DNA from 4 places in the Pseudoalteromonas sp. RWi3 genome. Region 4 is predicted to be linked to each of the others. Evidence: predicted binding sites of a transcription regulator. Region 4 holds the regulator's gene; each other region holds the start of a gene.
The links. Region 4 encodes sigma-54, which starts transcription at its own class of promoters, with help from an activator protein. Its sites were predicted from a motif close to GTTGGCACGNNNNTNGNNT; they were not measured.
Positions count from the first base shown of each region.

Region 1 (5,039 bases), on a different contig from region 4:
CAATGCTGTAATTATTATTTGGAGCATTCATGACGACCGTCACCCCTGCAGCTTCTCGTGCGCAAAATTTAAAACTTGCCACTGCTGATGTACACAATAACATTGATAAAAGCATTATGGTTAAAGACCCATTTGCAAGCACACAGAACTATATTCAGTTTTTAACACTGCAATATTACTTCTTAAATGATGTGTCTGCGCTCTATGAGCACAGCGAATTAAATATGGTCATTGAAAATTTAGCAGCGCGCCGGCGTTTAAATATGCTTGAGCAAGACTTTCAAGATCTTGAATACCCCGTGCCTGCATCAGCGTTCACTTCATTAATTAGCAACGAGACTGACTTAGCAACAGCGCTGGGCTGGCTCTATGTAGTAGAAGGTTCAAAAGTGGGCGCTGCAATGCTAGGCAAACAAGCGCAAGCTAGACTACAGTTAACAAAAGAGTATGGCGCTCGTTACTTATCTGGCCCAGGTGCAGGTCGTGGCAGTGACTGGCGTCATCTAGTACAATTAATTGATAGTATTGAGCTAAATGACACACAAGAGCGCGCACTGATCAATGGTGCTCGCCAAGCGTTTACTCGATTTCAACTTTTTCAGGCGCATGTCTATTCATGAATTTAAAGGTCGCTTTAGTCGCATATAAGAATATGGGATACCAACTATTAGGCTTAGCGTTAGTTGGTTTGGGGATTATTGGCATTTTGTTACCTGTCATGCCAACCACTATTTTCTTTATTTTAGCATTGGCATGTTTTACGCGCTCATCGCCAAAGCTTGCGACTTGGTTACTTGAACACCCTCGTTATGGCGCTACTTTGCGCCATTGGCACAGCCATAAGGTTGTGCCACTAAAAGCTAAATGGTTTGCTGGCTTAGGCATGCTTACTGGCTTTATTTTATTAGTTTTAAGCACTCCACCTAGTTGGATAATCGCTCTTGTTGCAGCGATTGAACTAGCCGTTATGACCTACTTATTAACACGCCCTTCTCGCATACCATAAATGTAAACTTCGTAAATTTAGTTGTTATGATTAATGCAAATCATTATCATACACACATCTAGTTAGCTTTACTTTGTTGTATATGCCATTTTTGAATAAACGTGCGATGTACAGTATTAGCCGTATGCTGCACATTTACCTTTCTACCGCCCTGTTATTTTTACTCATTTTGTTTTGTATCAGTGGCATTGTATTAAATCATGTTGATTGGCTCAAAGGCGATAAAACGGATGGTCAACAAACCATCGCATTACCCAACGCTTTGATAACTAAAGCCAAACATAATATTGATGCACTCCCCACTCTTTACCCTGAAATAGAAGCCTATTTAGCCGCAGAGTATGGCTTAAAACAGGTTAAAAGTATCGATTGGGAAAAAGAGGATGCACTCGTCATGCTCGACTACCCACTGCCTGCCGGCTTTGCTTTTGCAGAAATCGATTTTATGAGTGGTGAGCTCAGTCTTGAATATCAAACCGGTGGTTTATTGAGCCTAATGGGTGACTTACACAAAGGCCGTCACACGGGTAAAGCATGGAGCTGGGTTATTGATATTTCTGCCGCGTTAATGATCCTATTTGCTATCACCGGCATGATTATTTTATTTCAAAATAGAAAAAAACGCTTAGTCGGAATATGGCTAACAGTGCTTGGGGTCGCAACGCCTACCGTTATTTATTTATGCTGGGTTCCACAACTAAAAGGAGTGTCTTAATGTTAAAAATTAATACGTTATACAGTGCAATAATACTATTTACAGCTGCTTTATTTCAATCAAATAGCAGCGCAGCAGAGCTCGAAATAGAATTCACCTTACCTGATCTCGATGTACAACCTTACCACCGCCCATACGTAGCAGTGTGGCTTGAAACTCCCAAGCGTAAACATGTAACCACTGTTGCACTATGGGTGGAGAAAGCTGAATGGTTTAAAGACTTACGCCAATGGTGGCGTAAAGCAGGTAAAAGCGATGCTAATTTTGACGGTGTAACAGGCGCAACAAAACGCCCAGGCAGCTACACAATTAACTGGAATGGCAAAGACCTCGAAGGAAATCCAGTCACCGCAGGTAAATACCTACTTAATTTAGAAGTAGTGCGTGAAGAAGGTGGCAGAGATTATAAACGAATGGAACTGGATTTAAGCGAAGATGGAAAAATGACCATTGCAGGCAAAAAAGAATTCTCTGAGAGCTTCATCACGATCAAAGCCAAATAACAGTAGTAACTAGCAAGTAAAAAATGCTTATACATTATTTAAATAAGGAAAGATCATGAAAACCAATTTACTTAAAAGCGCTCTTGTTGGCGCGCTAACATTAACCGCCCTTGCCTCTAGCTATGCAAGTGCCCATGCACAGTGGTTAGTGCCTTCGCATACTTCGTTATCGGGTGATAAAGCGCATTATGTAATGATCGATGCCAGCATCTCTAACGAAATTTTTTCTGCTGATAAAGCGTATCGCCCAAAACAAAATGGGGCAGAGTATGACGATAACCTGATCATGGCTCTTGACCCTAGTGGTGGGCTAGTAAGTGATAGAATTCGCGCTTACTACTTACAACGTAAAAACTCAGCAGCAGTAAAATTAGCTGATGAAGGCACTTATCATATCGCTATGAAACGTGAGCCGCGCATAATGACTTTTTACAAAGATGCGCAAGGCGAGCGTGGCCGCGTATTTGGCCCTAAAAATAGCAAAGAAATCCCAGTAGGCGCAAAAGATATCAGAACCATGAAGTCATTCTCAACTGTTGATACTTTTGTCAGCCGTAACGGCACATCTAAACCTGCCCTCCTAGGTAGCGGCTTAGAGATCAGTGGCCCAACTCATCCAAATGATTTATTTGTTGGTGAAGAAGCACGCTTTCAATTACTAAAAGATGGTAAACCAGCTGCAAATGTTGAGCTTGCTATTTTAAAAGGTGACACCCGCTACCGTAACGAACGTAACGAAGTAAAAGTAACGACTGATAAGCAGGGCTTCTTTACAAATACTTGGCAGCACCCTGGCTTATACCTTATTGAAGCAAGTGTCAGCGAAGACTCAACAGAAAAAGGTATCGACACTGTTCGCTACGCTTTGTTTACTACTTTAGACGTTGCACCTGAGTAATCGACTTTTATAAAGTGGTTAACAATGTTGGCCACTTTCACTACTTTTTAGTATTGCTCGCTAAATGCATATGGGGCTATTTAAACTAATATAGATTAGTTACTTATAAAACAGCATGTTAAATGTTGGCTTTGTTTTTGCTTTTAGAAACCCAAGCAGTTAATCTAAATAAAAAACGAGCATACTAACAATGATGAATAAATCACTCTCTTTACTCACTAAAGCACTTCCTATTGCAACAAGCCTTCTTTTGATGAGCGGCTGTGTTGTTCATATTTCTACGGCAAGTGCCAATATAGAACAACAGCAACAACGCACTTTATCAACTGCTCAATTACAACAACTCGATATTGAAGCAGAAGCTGGTTCACTCAAAGTAATAGGTTCAAACACCGCCACTGAAATTACTGTTGATGCAACCATCTACACCGCAAAAGCGGATGACCCTTATACCTTAATACTTGAGCAAGATGGCAATAAGGCAGTCTTGATTGCTAAAAGTCACAAAGCTTCGGGTATGATAGTTTACCAAGGTAATTCACCGAGTATCGATTTAATAGTCACAGTACCAAACTCATTTAACCTTGATATTGATGATGGATCTGGTGATATAAATATTAATGGTGTATTAGGCAATATGGACATTGATGACGGCTCAGGCAGTATTAATATAGAACAAGGCCATGACCTCGAAATAGATGATGGTTCAGGCGATATCTACTTACAAAACATCACTGGAAATATCGAGATTAGTGATGGTTCTGGCAGTATTACCGCAAAAAATGTTGCTGGCATGATGAACATTGAAGACGGCTCCGGCGATTTACACTTAACTGATATTACTGGTAGCGTAGAGATTGATGATAACTCTGGCAGCATCAATGCAGAACGTTTAGGTAATTATTTAACGATTGAAGACGGTTCTGGTGATATTTACGCAGAACACATTAATGGCTTAGTTACTATTGAAGATGGCTCAGGCAGCATTCGTGTTAATCATGCTAAAGGCCTGACCATTATCGATGATGGCTCTGGCGATTTGAGTATCGACAATATTAACGGCCCGGTAAAGCTTAATTAAATAATCGTTTAACGAGCCTGAATGATGGCAAACAAGCCAGCCTTCAGCAGTACTTTCTACGCAGGATTGGTAGGCTGTTAATAGCCCACCAATTCTGCATACCCTTTCCCTTCAAATCCACCGTGGGTTTTAATACGCCCTTCCCAATACGGGATACTTAATTGATTACGTGAATCAGGATTACGTGCATCAATTATAATAGATTCAAACCCTTTTATGTTGAGCGCCCACTTAGTTGGGTAGGTCTTCGTTGCAAGCTCGTGTGTTTTTAATACTTGTAGACTCACCTCTTGATTGGCAATGGCACGTACCTGCCCAGTACGGGTAATATGTGATGCACTGCAATAATCATACTCTTGCTGACTATTACGAATACAAAACGCCATCAAGCCACCTAAAGCGGGATCATCAGCCTGAATGCTAAACCAGTCCCAACCATTTTGGGTTGGATCGATTAGCGCCGAAGACCACTCTCTGTCTAACCAAGCATCTCCAGTTACTTTAAAAGTTTTACCCGCAAATGTGATGTCGCCTTTGGCTTGTAAAAACGGGTAGCTGTAGTAATAAGACGCATGCCCTTGGTGGGTTTTTTGGCTATAACCTTGCTCGCCATGCTTTACAAGCGGGCTATCAGCCAGCACCAGATTAGCGCTGTAATTTTCCTGCTGCGCCTTTAAGCTAAGCGGTAAAAATGTTGCCTCTTTACTTGCTAGCTGCCAATCATCTAGGCGAGCCTCAAATGGCTGCGCTGTTATCTTTACTTGTCCCGAGCGGCCATATTTCTCGAACGCCTGATGTTGGTTATCGGTTTGTATTGCAAAGTGAGCGAAATATAG
Region 1 is NZ_JBHNYL010000006.1:35,111-40,149, reverse strand. It holds gene ACFI4Z_RS09975 (biliverdin-producing heme oxygenase) at 30-620, shown strand; gene ACFI4Z_RS09970 (YbaN family protein) at 617-1,006, shown strand; gene ACFI4Z_RS09965 (PepSY-associated TM helix domain-containing protein) at 1,089-1,721, shown strand; gene ACFI4Z_RS09960 (DUF2271 domain-containing protein) at 1,721-2,224, shown strand; gene ACFI4Z_RS09955 (DUF4198 domain-containing protein) at 2,280-3,122, shown strand; gene ACFI4Z_RS09950 (DUF4097 family beta strand repeat-containing protein) at 3,313-4,203, shown strand; gene ACFI4Z_RS09945 (lipocalin-like domain-containing protein) at 4,281-5,039, opposite strand, start outside.
Region 1: the regulator sigma-54 is predicted to act here: its motif matches at 3,247-3,265, upstream of ACFI4Z_RS09950 (DUF4097 family beta strand repeat-containing protein).

Region 2 (5,039 bases), on a different contig from region 4:
TGGATAAGCTGGTTCAGTTTTGGGGCGAGGTTTTGGGTTTGGGTGGACCGCCTTTATTGAATCAGTGTTTTTTGTACTGGTATCACTCATTAACTCACACCCCGTCAATCCTGTTAGGATAAAACAGGCCAAAAAAGCTGACTTAAAATAACAAGTCATATTAATTCACTCCTTGTTGAATCGGTATTTTAATAGTGAAACAGCAACCTTGAGGACTATTTTCCTCAACAGTAATTGTACCTTTAAGTTGTTCAATTGATTCTTTTACGATTGTTAATCCTAAGCCGCTGCCTTGGGAGTTTTCTACTTGGCTTGCTTTTGTTTGATAAAAAGCATTGAATATTTTGGGTTTTTCATGCTCTTTAATCCCAATGCCATGATCACTGACTGTTATGATTAACTGATTCTCAACTAGTGCGAGTTCAACTTTGACAGAACTTTCATTGGCTGAGTATTTTAACGCATTAGAAATAAGCTGAATGAGTGACATTTCAATTAGCTCACCAGCCAAAGGAAGAGGCTTATCGGGTACATTAACGTGCCAACATAAAGTTTGCTCGCGGGCTTGCAACCGATGCTCAAAATGGTTATTTATTTTTTTTAGTATTTGATCAAATTCAACTTCATTTAAGTTATCTTTACTGGTGCGAATTGCATTGTAACTAAGCAAGCTCTCTATCATAGTACGTAAGCGCTCCATACTTTGAGTAATTAAAACAAGCACTGCCTGCTGCTCTTTGTTTATGGGTCCTACAATCTCATCACTCAACAAATCTGTGCCTTCAACCATAGAGGCTAATGGCGTTTTCAGCTCATGCGTTACATGACGTAAAAAGGTGTCCTTTTGCTGCTCCAAAGTATGTAATTGAGCTTGCACCCACTGTAACTTATTACCCAACTCAACAAGTTCAGCCGATCCCTGCACTGATATTTTTTGCTGCCAATCTCCTTGGCCTAATTTATCAATAACAGAAGTTAAGCCCTTTAAACGGCCACTTATACGCCATAAGAATCCCCCACCCACTAACATAGTTAAGGGCAGAAGTGCGACTAACCAATTTATAAAGGAGCTCTGTAATGCCTTTAATTGCTGTTGATTTTCAGCAATTTTTTGTTCATTTTTCTCTCGTAACCACAACGTTTGTTCGTTAATAAGCTGGCTAATTGGAATAAACAGCTGGGCGTTTTGTGCGTTTTCCTCAATAAGCTGTTTTTTTGTATTACGTAGCACGGTTAACAGTAACTGCCATTTTTGCTTACCTTGTTCATTACTTAACACTGTTAGTTCATCAATTGTCTTAAATGAAGCGATCCACTTATCTTTAATAAGTCCATCAAGTGATTCACTTTTTAATACCCAGTTTTGCCGTGTTGCTCGCTCTAAACTATTAAGGTCTTGCTTAAGGCTATTAAATGATTTGGTTACTTTGTAGTTGCTATCCACAATAATTTGAGTGGTGGCAAGCTGTTTGTTTAACGCATTTAAAAAAATAATAACCACCAAAGACAAGGGCAATAAAGACAATAAAATACTAATCAAAAACTGCCCAATAAGACTCGGGCGCCACCTAAGCATAGTTTTGTATTTTTTGCCTATCGCCACTGGTATTACCCTTCCTTTTTAATAGTCGACGCATTATCAGGCAGCTAACTTAGACACTCGCTGAATAAAACACTATTAGATGCTTTTTGAAGTCCTGCTGTAGCTAACTGGCAACACGCTAAGCAATTAGTTTAAAAGATATTTTTTATTTACACCCTTACCTTGTTGCAAAAAAGACACGCCACTGAGTATTTTTTTCTTACCTTAAACTTGATAAAAAACTAAACCACTGATTTTTAAGCAAAAATATTTTTGGCACTATTCTTGTTAGCACTATCAACTAAATACAACATGTATCATTAAAAAGGATGTTTATGAGCTCTCGTGTAATCACACTATTTTGCCTAAGTGCACTGTTAAACTTTAGTGCAACTGCTTTAGACAGCAAGGCCATCTTCGCCGAGCTAGACAAGGATGATAATGGAATGCTAAGCGAAGGAGAGGCATATGAAGATGCCATGCTTTATAAAAATTTTGAGCAAATAGATAAAGACCACAGTGGTCAAATTTCGTATGCAGAATTTAAATTATTTATTCAGTAATTAATGTTAAGGAAACAAGATGAAACAATTAATAAGTGCATTTGCATTAATGTTTTTGGCCATTAGTGCGTCCGTTTTGGCCTCACAGCTCAATGTTAAATTTGCGCAATTTGATATTAATTCAGATGGCGAAATATCACGTTTAGAAGCTAAAAAGAGCGATAACCTGTTTAAACAATTTAGCGATCTTGACGAAAACGGTGACGAAATGCTTTCTGAGCGCGAATTTAAACAACTAAAGCGCTAACGAACCTACACTCGGTTAACTAAATTAAAGTATTTGCCATAATCCCGGAGGGATTGTGTAAATGGATTTATTGTTGGGACTTAAATTATGGCAAATACTTTATCTTTAACATTCATTAAAGGAATAAATGATGAAAAATAAAGCACTTATTTGTGGATTGATGATGAGTGTAAGCTTTGGTGCATCGGCACTCGATGTAAAGCAGCGCTTTGACCACCTAGACAAGGACAAAAATGGATTTTTAACAAAATCGGAACTTGATCCTCAACCGCAGTTACTTAATGATTACCAGCGCTGGGATAAAGACAGAGACAACCGTATATCCTTACTTGAATTCAAACACTATTTAACGAATAGCTTGTATTAAAATATGAACAAACAAAATATCATCGTATTGCCTTTATTATTACTGACTGGCTTCAGTGTTTTTGCTAACACCAACACACAGGCAGATACATTCAAAGCACTGGATAAAAATGAAGATGGCCTATTAACACGTGCAGAAACAGCGAGAGACCCTGCGCTTTGGTCTCGCTTTAATAGCTATGATACCGACAAAGACAGTCGTTTGTCCTTTACAGAGTTCAGCGTATACGCCAATAAATAAGCACATTTAAAGTTTTGTATATGTAACAGTGTTTTACTAATTAATACATAAACATATGCTTTTATAAGGAATCTTAAAAGTAACACAAATATTTTGCAGCACTGAGATTCTCTGTTAATGTTTATAAAAACAACAATTAGATGACTCTCACAATGAAAAACTTGCTCGCATTATCCCTCTTTCTTCCTTTAATAGCAGTTGCTAATACCAAGGTTATTTACAATGCAAATGGTTACACCCCAACCTACAAAGGCGAGCTGACACAATTTTCAACCCTTGTGATAAAAGATGGTAAAGTTGTTAAGGTGGGTTCTGATGAGCTAAAAAATAGCTTTCCTGATGCTGAAAAATTCGATGCAAAACAAAAGACACTTTTACCTGGGCTAATTGATGCCCATGGCCATGTTATTGGTTTAGGTCAAAATTTATCGCAACTGGATTTACGTGGCAGCGAATCTGTAAAGAGTATTCAAGATAAGCTCGCTAAATTTGCGAAAGGCAAAGAAGGTTGGATAATTGGCCGAGGATGGAATCAAGAGCTTTGGCCTTCAAAGCAATTTCCGACAGCCGCCGATTTAGACAAAATTATAAGCGATGTACCGGTCGTTCTATCGCGTGTTGATGGACACGCAATTTGGGTTAATAGCAAAGCAATGGCGTTGGCTAATATAACCTCAAACACTGGCGTCCCTGACGGAGGGGAGATTATTCGCAACTCAGATGGCAAACCCAGTGGTGTATTTATAGACAAAGCCGAAGGGTTAATCACGACATTTATTCCTTCACCTTCAGAGGCTGATATAAATCAAGCTCTTGATAAAGCAGGTAACCACCTATTAAGCCTTGGCATAACTTCTACTCACGATGCCGGTATCGATAAACAAACATGGCAAATCTATAAGCAGCGCGCTGAACAAGAAACTTTACCATTGCGGATAGTTGCGATGCTTAGCGCAACTGACCCATCACTTGAAACGATGCTCAAAGCAGGTCGTTTTAAGGATATCAATGATTATATGTCTATTCGCAGTGTAAAAATATACGCTGATGGTGCCCTTGGTAGCCGAGGAGCTGCGCTAATTGAGGATTATGCTGACAGAAAAAGCCACAAAGGTTTAATGTTAGAGACTCAGCAAAAATTAGAGGCGTTATTTACCTTGAGCTTTTCTAACGGGTTTAGCGCTAACACACACGCAATAGGTGACCAAGCAAATCAAACTGTGCTTAACGCATATGAAAACGTATTTAAAAAAACGGGTGGTATTTTACTGCGCAACAGGATTGAGCATGCACAAATAGTAAACCCAACTGATATCCCTCGCTTTAAAGCATTAAAAATCATTCCGTCGATGCAGCCCGTTCATGCAACATCTGATATGCATATGGCAGAACAACGTTTGACGCAAAAACAATTATCCGGTGCATATGCATGGCAAACCTTTTTAAATCAAGGCTCTGTTGTTGCCGCTGGTTCTGATTTTCCTGTTGAACTTGCCAATCCTTTTCACGGTTTGTATTCAGCAATAACAAGAATGGATCATCAGCTGCGCCCAGAAAATGGCTGGCGAGCAGATGAAGCGTTAAGCCGAGAAGAGGCATTTCGCGCTTTCACGCTGGGAGGAGCATACGCTGCACATCAAGAGTTTAAGCTAGGCAGCTTAGAGCAAGGAAAGTGGGCTGACTTTATTTTAGTTGATAAAGATTATTTCAAAGTGCCAGTAAAAGATATTTATAGCATAAACGTTGAACAAACTTGGATAGCAGGTGAACTAAAATATCAAAAAACGAATGTTAACTCAGTGGTTACTGCAGAATAGTATTATCCTGCAGTTTTTGACTTTTTACGATTAAGTTTAATTAAATGGTATAAGTTAACAAAAGTCAGTAAACCATTTGTTATTGCAACTGGCCATGCACTTATTGCAATACCATAAAGTGTAAATGCTATACACCCAGCAAAATTTAACCAGCGCAGTTTGACTACATCGCTCATCGTTAAAGAAGCAACAAGTAAAGCAGAAGCTATATAACCTAAATATT
Region 2 is NZ_JBHNYL010000003.1:155,782-160,820, reverse strand. It holds gene ACFI4Z_RS06535 (hypothetical protein) at 1-159, opposite strand, end outside; gene ACFI4Z_RS06530 (HAMP domain-containing sensor histidine kinase) at 161-1,609, opposite strand; gene ACFI4Z_RS06525 (EF-hand domain-containing protein) at 1,918-2,145, shown strand; gene ACFI4Z_RS06520 (hypothetical protein) at 2,165-2,392, shown strand; gene ACFI4Z_RS06515 (EF-hand domain-containing protein) at 2,523-2,759, shown strand; gene ACFI4Z_RS06510 (EF-hand domain-containing protein) at 2,763-2,999, shown strand; gene ACFI4Z_RS06505 (amidohydrolase) at 3,152-4,816, shown strand; gene ACFI4Z_RS06500 (uroporphyrinogen decarboxylase) at 4,819-5,039, opposite strand, start outside.
Region 2: the regulator sigma-54 is predicted to act here: its motif matches at 1,855-1,873, upstream of ACFI4Z_RS06525 (EF-hand domain-containing protein).

Region 3 (5,039 bases), on a different contig from region 4:
TCCATCATTTGATTAAGCAGCTAAGCCATGAGCTACTACGTGTTTTATATTTTACGCCACTTTTTAAAAGCCAAATTTCAGGTTCAAAGAAGCACTTGTATGTTTACTCGGGTATGCCGCAGATTCTTGGCGAGCTTGAAATTGAGTGTGGTGATGACGTTAGAGTCTCTGGAATTAGTACCTTGTGTGGCCGTTCTTGTGGGTATACTAAGGCTAAATTAACCGTGGGTAATAACGTTGATATCGGTTGGCAAAATGCGTTTTCTGTTGGCCGTACTATCATACTTGAAGATGATGTTCGATTAGCTGGCAGAGTGTTCCTTGCAGGCTTTCCAGGGCATCCTGTTGACTGTGAACGTCGCGCAGCGGGGGAAAGTGATGATGAGTCTCAGGTTGGTGATATCATAATAAAACAAGGTGCGTGGCTTGGAACCGGAGTAACTGTACTTGGTGGTGTGACTATTGGTAAAGGGGCCATTATAGGTGCTGGCAGTGTCGTTACTAAAGATGTACCAGCATTTTGTATTGCAGCTGGTAACCCTGCAAAAGTAGTAAAGGAAATAGAGGGTGACGCATGAAATTTATCGTTTTCGCAGAAGATTGGGGCAGTCACCCAAGCAGCACTCAGCATTTATTTCATGAGCTTGCAAAAGAGCATGAGATTCACTGGGTGAACTCTATTGGAATGCGTAAACCACGTTTGAGGCTACATGATTTAAAGCGTGTTTTTGATAAAGTGTTACAAGTATTCAAACCTACCAAAACACAGTCACTTACAACGCCTAAAAATATGGTTGTATATAAACTGCCTATTTTACCTTGGCATGATAACCGATTTATTCGTTCTATAAATAAACGTATTTATGCTCATTTTTTCAAAGAGCAATCAGCTGCAACCCCCGTAACTTATTGGCTAAGTGTGCCAACTGCGCATTACCTTGTAAAAAAACAGCCACAAGATAAGGTGATTTATTATTGTGGGGATGACTTCTCAGCATTAGCAGGGGTAGATGTTCAGCTTGTTGCTCCTTTTGAAAAACAATTAATTGCAACCGCAGATTTAATTTATGTCATAAGTGATTTTTTAATGGCAAAAATGCCCGCGAACAAAGCTAAAATGTTAAGCCACGGCGTGAGCGTTGAGTTATTTAGTGAAAGTACAATCAAGGCCGATGAAATCAAAGCATTCAATGCGCCAGTGATTGGCTTTTACGGCAGTATAAATGCATGGCTTGATATTGACTTGCTTGAGGCACTTGCAGCAGCAAGACCAGATTACCAATTAGTATTAATAGGTCATATTGTTACTAACATAGAACGGTTATTAAGTTTTAAAAATGTGACGCATATTCCAGCCGTCAGTCATGAGCGATTAGCATCTTTTTCTGCGCATTGGAGTGTATCGATTTTACCTTTTGTTATTAACGATCAAATACGTGCATGCGATCCCCTAAAGCTAAAAGAATACCTAGCCGCAGGCAAACCTATTGTTACAACAAACTTCCCCGCTGTAGAGCATTATGCTTCCCACCTTTTTATAGCTGATACTGCAGAGCAATTTATTAGCCACCTTGATAACGCACTGAACCTTAGTAAAGCGCAATTAATGTGCTTAGAAAAGACACAGCAAAACATTGCACTCCAACATAGTTGGCAATCTAAGGCGAATACAGTAATCAATGATACAGCGCTGCTAAATCGCTAATTTTTTAGCGCAAACGTTATATTGGCGCGCCCTGTGCAACTACCTAGTAAAGCCGGTTATTAGCAGTAAATCATTTTTATTTTGCAAATAATCGCTCATTTATGCATAGCAAAATGCAAATATATAGGTAGGGATTATGTTAGTTAGAGAGCAAATAAAACGATTACTTTATTTAGCTTTGTATGCACTGTATACACGGGCTAAGCTTTTTGTGCTGCCATTAGCGATTGTCCCTGTTGTGGTTATATTATTGGCAGTAACGGCACAAAAAAAATACACTAACCACGCTACAATTCTTATTGAAGAGTCGGCATTACTTAATCCTTATTTAGATGATTTATCTTTTTCTTTTGACTTAACTAACCGTATGGCAGCTTTAAGAACCTTGGTTATCAGCCGTAAGGTGCTTATTGCCGTTGCACGCGAAACCAATTTAGTGCCTAAAAATGCAAGCCCAGCAGCCATTGAAAAGGTACACCAAGAGTTGTCTCAGTCACTTTCACTTTCATTAGTCGGTGATGAACTTGTGCGTGTTAACTTTATTTGGCATGACCCATCACAAATGAAGCCTGTGTTGGAAAAAATTGTTGAAAAGTTCATTGAGAGCTTATTGGCTCCCACAAAAGCCTCGCTGGATACTTCTGAGCAGTTTTTTTACCAACAGCTTGTTAGCCTTCGTCAAGAGCTTGAGATTTCAGAAGAGGAGTTAGCAGCATTCAAAGCTAAAAACAGTAATACGCTGCCCACTGTACTTCATAGTAACAGACAGACATTTGATAAGTTATTGAGTGACTTGCAGCAAAAATCAATTGTGCTGTCTGGCGCCAAAGCCAAGCTTGAAGCGTTAACCTCAAAAATGGGCCAAGCAAACCCTATTTTAGGGCGCATTGAGGAACGAATCATTACTGCTGAGTCCGAATTAAGCTTTTTAAAAACGCGTTACACAGACAAGCACAGTAAAGTGATTTCAAAACAACGGGAGCTGATAAACATCAGAGCTCGTCAGCAAACGTTAATTGAAAACGGCAAGAATCTAGATGCCAAAAATATTGAACAACTATGGCAAATGGCTAATACATTACCCGCTAACACGGATAATGAAAGTAATGTGCTTGTGTCACAAATATTGGCGTTGGAAGAAGCTAAAAACCAAGTTTATCAGCATCAACAGGAATTTGAGCTGCTTGATCAACAAGTCAATGAGCTTAGCCAACGTTTACTTGTCACCAGTGATGTTGAAAAACAATTACGAAAATTAGAGCGTGATTACGATGTTAAACAGTCTTTGTACAAAGACATGTTAGGGCGATACGAAATGGCTAAAGTCACAGGTAAGTTAGTCAAATATGAAGGCCCAGATAAAGTTAAAACAATCGAGCGCGCTTATAGCCCAACTCAACCAATTAACACTTCAATGATGGTCGCTGTGATTGTAGGTATTTTATTAGGTGTCTTTACAAGTGGAACATGTGTTTTCGTTGCTACGTTATTCGATAGCCACTTAAAAGATATTCAAACTATTGAGAGGTTAGCAGCCGTTGAGGTGATAACTGTTTTACCCATCGTAAGTAAAGAGGAGATCTATACGAACTCGCACTCAACGATGAACTTATTAAGTAAGGGGTATTAATATGAATGTTTTACACTTGGTTCAGCATTTTAAAATTGGCGGCTTAGAAAAAATGGCTGTTACACTAATGCAAAAAAGCCAATTTGCTCATAACAGCTTGATTGTTTCCCTTGAAGGTAAAGAACAAGATGCATTAAAAGAGTGGCCTGCGCTTGCACAGTTTGAGCATCAAATGGTGAGCTTAAATAAATCACCTAAATTTGATTTTTCCGTACTTAAAAAGCTAACCCGATTAATCAAAGAGCACAATATAGATGTGATACATAGCCATCACATAGGTCCTATGCTTTATGCCAGTTTAGTATGCCTGACAAACAAGAATGTGCGTCATGTCTCAACAATCCACGATGCATGGTATTTAAATAATTTTAAGCAACGCTTAATAACAAAAGTATTAAACAGCCTTACCAAAATTAATTGGGTTGCCGATGCTCAAGTAGTGGCAAATGATTTTTACCAACATACATCTATCAAGGCTGATAAAACTATTCTTAATGGAATTGATTTTCATCAGTTTACCGATATCAACGAGGCCAATGCACGTAATCTGCTCGGGTTACCCTTAGATAAAAAACTCATAGGGTGTTCTGCTCGATTAGAGCCAGGAAAAGGCCATTTGGACTTAATAAAGCTGCTCCTTGAGTTAGACAGCGATATTGAGTTAGTGTTTGCAGGAAATGGCAGTTTAATGTTGTCGCTTCAAAATGCAGCTTCAGTGCTTGGTGTGTTTGAGCGAGTGCATTTTTTAGGAAATGTACAGCATATGCAGCAGTTTTACTCGGCAATTAATGTGATGTGCCTTTATTCGCAAAGAGAGGGATTACCACTTTCTATATTGGAGTCCATGGCGTGTGGAAAAGTCATTGTGGCAAGTGATGTTGGCGGCATTAGTGAAGTTGTTACGCAAGAGCAAGGAGTACTTATTGGGTTAAATGATCTAGTTGGTTTAAAAGTTGCTCTATTAAAAGCGTTAAACATGAAGCAAGGGCAATGTATTAGAGAACATATCTTCTCAATTGCCGATGCAGATCAAATGAGCAAAGCATACGATCATTTTTATAATGGTTTGGCTTTATAGGGGAAACATTATGTCAGTCTTATTTACTATATGGGTAATTTTAATTGTATTGGTTTTGTACCATCACGTGGGGTATTTAGTTGTTTTAAAACTCTTTAGTAATGAAAAGCATAAGGAAGATAAGCCCACTGTAACTCCCACCACACGCTTTGGAATTTTAATGTGTGCTTACAATGAACAAGCTCATATTAAAGAGAAGTTATATAACTTAGGGTCAATGCTTTACGATACTCAGTATTATGCAATTCATGTTTACCTTGACGGTTGCACAGATAAAACGTACCAAGAAGCCATGATTGCTCAATCGCATCTTGCAAAGCAAAATGTTAATTGTCATTTGCATTTTAGCAAAGAGAATAAAGGCAAGGCATTTGGCATCAATGAATTGATCAAACTCACTAAGCCAACTTACGATGCATTATTATTTACCGACGTTAGCGCTTTATTAAGCATAGATGTATTAAATAAAATCGATACAGATTTTAAAAATCCAGAGGTGAATGTAATCACTGGGGTGTATGTGCTTGATGAACTCGCCTCTGCACAGCAAAAGCAGTATTGGCATTATCAGAACAAAGTAAAAAGTATGGAATCATCGCTTGGGGCTGTTATTGGGATGCCAGGTG
Region 3 is NZ_JBHNYL010000008.1:163,268-168,306, forward strand. It holds gene ACFI4Z_RS12410 (acyltransferase) at 1-578, shown strand, start outside; gene ACFI4Z_RS12415 (glycosyltransferase) at 575-1,705, shown strand; gene ACFI4Z_RS12420 (GumC family protein) at 1,842-3,335, shown strand; gene ACFI4Z_RS12425 (glycosyltransferase) at 3,337-4,413, shown strand; gene ACFI4Z_RS12430 (sugar transferase) at 4,424-5,039, shown strand, end outside.
Region 3: the regulator sigma-54 is predicted to act here: its motif matches at 1,726-1,744, upstream of ACFI4Z_RS12420 (GumC family protein).

Region 4 (5,039 bases):
GTTAGGGTTTACTTACTTTGAAGAGCCTATTTTTACTTTATATAATCAAGAGCAAATGTGGCAGATTAATGCAGCTGAGGCCACATTATATGAAAATAACCAGCTGATTTTAGAAGGCAATGTGACGGCAATTAACCTTACAGAAAATGCCATGATAGATCATATTAATGCCGATAACATCCAGGTTGATATTGAGCTACAAACCATGAGTTCAGAACAACCTGTAGAGTTAGTCGGGCCTGATTTAAAAATTACTGGGCGTGGACTAAAAGCCGATTTAAAAGCCGAAGTAATTGAATTAATTAACCATACGCGAACCATATATTATGACCAATAAACTTGCCCAAATGCTTGTAATTCCAAGCCTATTCATTGCTTACTCAAGTGTTGCGCAAAGTGAACTTCCCGCTGCAAACCAAGTATCAATAAGTGCCGATAAACAGCAAGCACAGCTAAAATCTAATGTCGGTATTTTTGAATCGAACGTAGAAATAATCCATGGCGCACGGCGCATTACTGCTGACCGCTTAGAAGTACATAAACGCGACAAGTTAGGTGAGAATAAGCAACTGCTTATTGCAACAGGCAGTCCAGCTTATTTCGAAGAAAAACAAGATGACGGTTCAATCATGAGTGCCAGCGCAAACGAAGTTCGTTACGATGTAGCTGAACGTTACTTAACCCTAATTGGTGATGCCCAGGTTACTCAAGCAGGTCAAAAGATCAATGCTAAAAGCATCTCTTACGACATGGAGCAGCAACTAATTAGTGCGCAAAAAGATGAAAACTCAGATGACCGCGTACATACTATTTTAGTGCCCATCGAAAATAAAAAAGCAAAGTCAAAAGGTCAGCCATGAGTACGTTAAAAGCTGAATTTTTAGCTAAAAGCTATAAAGGCCGCCAAGTTGTAAAGAGTGTGGGTTTAGAAGTAAGTGCAGGAAGCATTGTCGGTTTACTAGGCCCAAATGGTGCAGGTAAAACGACCACTTTTTATATGATTGTTGGTTTAGTACCGAGCGACAAAGGCAAAATAAGCATTGATGATAACGACATTACATTACTGCCTATGCATAGCCGTGCACGATTAGGTATTGGTTATTTACCGCAAGAGTCATCTATTTTTCGTAAATTAACGGTTTATCAAAACTTGATGGCGATATTAGAAACACGAAACGATTTAAATAAGCAAGGCCGAGAACAAGCTCTGGATGGCCTGCTGGATGAATTTAGCATACAACACATTCGCGATAGCCAAGGTATGGCGTTATCAGGTGGTGAACGCCGCCGAGTTGAAATTGCACGCGCATTAGCCGCAAACCCTAAATTTATTTTATTAGATGAGCCTTTTGCTGGTGTTGATCCAATTTCAGTGTTAGATATAAAGAAAATAATTGAACACCTTAAAAACCGAGGCATCGGGGTGTTGATTACAGATCATAATGTACGAGAAACCCTTGATGTTTGTGAAAAAGCCTACATTGTTTCTCATGGTGAGCTAATTGCTTCAGGCACTCCTGAACATGTGCTTGCCGACCAAACAGTACGCGATGTTTATCTGGGTGAGCAATTTAGGCTATAAACCAACGTTCAGCTAACTATCTGCTAAACTTAATTCTGATTACATAATAAAAGGATTGTTAAAGATAAATGAGGCAATCACTCCAGCTGCGCATGGGCCAGCAATTGACAATGACACCTCAGTTACAACAAGCTATTCGTTTGTTGCAACTCAGTACATTGGATCTACAACAAGAAATTCAGGAAGCACTCGACAGTAATCCTTTACTAGAAGTTGAGGAGCATGAATTTAGTGATGAAACTGCAGGCAAAAATGAGCAAAAACAAGACACTGATGAAGTAACAGTCAGTGCATCTGCTGATGAAACACCAAGTGAATACGAACAAGAAAGTAGTGAAGCACTCAGTAAAGAAACTGTCAGCGACGAAATGGCCATGGATGTAACATGGGATGAGTACATGAGCGCTGCGCCTTCTAGCTCATCAGGACCAATGCCTGAAGATGAGTCTATTTACCAAGGTGCTTCCACTGAAACGCTGCATGAATACATTATGTGGCAGCTACAATTAACGCCATTTAGCCCGACCGATGAAGCCATAGCCATTGCTATTGTTGAAGCGATTGATGAATCGGGTATTTTAACATTGAGCTGCGAAGACATTGTTGAAAGTTTAAACAAAGATAATAACGAAGAAGAAATAGAACTTGATGAAGTTCAAGCTGTTTTAAAACGCATCCAATTGTTTGATCCAATAGGGATTGCCGCACGCAGCTTACAAGAGTGTTTATGTATACAACTGAATCAATTCGACCCTGCAACGCCATGGCTTGCAGAGACTAAAATGATTTTAACCGAGCATATCGATCTTTTAGCAAGTCGTGACTATCGCACTTTGATGAAAAAGACTAAGCTTAAAGAAGATGAGCTAAAAGAAGTCATGACACTGATACACAGCTTGAACCCTAAGCCCGCAGATACTATTGTGCGCGAAGAGTCTGAGTATGTTATCCCTGATGTTTCAGTGAAAAAAGTTAAAGGGCGCTGGATGGTGGAATTAAATCCAGAAAGCATGCCTAAAATTAGAGTGAACAGCCAGTATGCCGCCATGTCTCGCTCAGTAAAATCGAGCAGTGACAGTCAGTTTATTCGTTCGCATCTGCAAGAAGCAAAATGGTTTATTAAAAGCTTAGAAAGCCGTAATGAAACATTACTCAAAGTAACTAATTGTATAGTGAAACAGCAGCAAGGTTTTTTTGAACACGGCCCCGAAGCTATGCGCCCGATGGTACTAAATGATGTAGCAGAAATGGTCGAGATGCATGAGTCAACTATCTCACGCGTAACAACTCAAAAGTATATGCATACACCACGTGGTATTTTTGAGTTGAAGTACTTTTTCTCTAGTCACGTAAGCACCGAAAATGGCGGGGAATGCTCTTCTACAGCTATCCGTGCATTGATCAAAAAGCTTATTAGCGCAGAAAACTCAGCGAAACCATTGAGTGATAGTAAAATTGCAGATATATTGGCTGAGCAAGGTATCAAAGTAGCTAGACGCACAATTGCAAAATATCGTGAGTCTCTAGCTATTCCACCGTCAAATCAAAGAAAGAGTTTGATTTAAGGCGTAAAAAACAAAGAAGGAAAATGCTTATGCAAATTAACTTAACTGGTCGCCACGTAGAAATTACCGATTCACTTAGAGACTATGTACACAATAAGTTTGCGAAGCTTGAAAGGCACTTTGATAGTATTAATAATGTACATGTGATTCTTGACGTAGAAAAATTAAGTCAAAAAGCAGAAGCCACAATACATGTTAGCGGTGCTGATTTATTTGCTTCAACTGAACATCAAGATATGTATGCTGCGATTGACGGACTGATTGATAAATTAGACCGCCAAGTAATAAAACACAAAGAGAAGCACGCTCGACACTAATACTATGAAATTAAGTTCACTTACTTCTGAGGACTGCAGTAAAGCTGCGGTCCTTTTTAATAGCAAAAAACGAATTCTAGAATTTATTAGCCAATTGGCTCATGAAAAGCTTCCTCACCTCACACAGCAAGAGATCCTTAACGCATTATTAAATCGGGAAAAGCTTGGTAGCACAGGCATAGGTCGAGGTATTGCTATACCACATGGTCGCATGAGTGGCGCACAATCTCCTCTAGCATTAATCTTAGTGAGTGAAACCCCCATTAACTTTGATGCAATTGATAATCGTCCTGTCGATATTTTTGTAGCACTGATCGTACCTGATGGAGATTGCCAACTTCATTTGAAGACGTTAGCAACAATTGCTGATAAACTTAACGATAAAGAGTTTTGTAAACAACTACGTAGCGCAAAAACAGATCAGGATTTGTATCAAGTTATTGTTGAGCATTCATAAGAAAGTGAAGGAGAGGTTACATGGAATTGATTATTATCAGTGGGCGGTCTGGTTCAGGTAAATCCGTCGCGCTTCGCGTACTAGAAGATCTTGGCTATTACTGTGTTGATAATATTCCGGTCAATTTACTCCCTTCTTTAGTTCGAAGTGTGTCAGAGAATTACGATAAGATTGCAGTCAGTATTGATGTGCGTAATTTACCCAAAGAACAAGAAGAGTTCAACGACATCCTTGAGTATTTGCCTGGCTTTGCAAATCCAACTTTGTTTTATCTCGATAGTGATGATCAAACACTTATCAAACGCTTTTCTGAAACTCGTCGATTACACCCTCTTTCTATCGATAGTTTGCCGCTTGATTTGGCCATTAAACAAGAAAAAATATTACTTGATGTACTAATAACTCGCGCTGACTTTATCTTAGATACCACTGAGCTCAGTGTGCATCAGCTGGCCGAGTCGATCAGAGAAAAGATTTTAGGTAAAAAAGATAAAACACTGATCATAACATTTGAATCTTTTGGCTTTAAACACGGCATACCTAAACAAGCTGATTATGTTTTTGATGCACGCTTTTTACCTAACCCACATTGGGAACCGGAGTTAAAGCCCCTCACAGGTTTAGACCAGCCTGTAAAAGATTACTTAGCAAGCCACAGCATAGTGCAAAAATTTACTTGGCAAATTCAAACGTTTGTACAAACTTGGTTACCGCATTTAGAGCGAAACAACCGTAGCTATTTGACTATTGCTATAGGTTGTACCGGAGGGCAACACCGCTCGGTATATTTAGCGCAAACCATAGGTGAAAGCTTTGCAATGAGCCATAACAATGTAAAAATTCGCCATCGTGAGCAAGATTGATTTTAAATAGGCCTGTTGTATATGCGTTCAGAAGGTACTTTTTTAATTAGAAATAAATTAGGTTTGCACGCAAGGGCTGCAACGGTATTAGCTCAACTCGCCGTTAAATTTGATGCAACTATCACTCTTTTCCAAGATGATAAGCAAGCAGCAGGTGACAGTGTGTTGGCTTTAATGTTACTTGAAAGCAGCCAAGGTAAAGAAGTAAAAGTTGTGTGTGAAGGGCCTGATGCAGAGCCGGCCCTTAACTCTATT
Region 4 is NZ_JBHNYL010000011.1:38,740-43,778, forward strand. It holds gene lptC (LPS export ABC transporter periplasmic protein LptC) at 1-337, shown strand, start outside; gene lptA (lipopolysaccharide transport periplasmic protein LptA) at 327-860, shown strand; gene lptB (LPS export ABC transporter ATP-binding protein) at 857-1,582, shown strand; gene ACFI4Z_RS13985 (RNA polymerase factor sigma-54) at 1,651-3,147, shown strand; gene hpf (ribosome hibernation promoting factor) at 3,177-3,464, shown strand; gene ptsN (PTS IIA-like nitrogen regulatory protein PtsN) at 3,469-3,921, shown strand; gene rapZ (RNase adapter RapZ) at 3,942-4,784, shown strand; gene ACFI4Z_RS14005 (HPr family phosphocarrier protein) at 4,806-5,039, shown strand, end outside.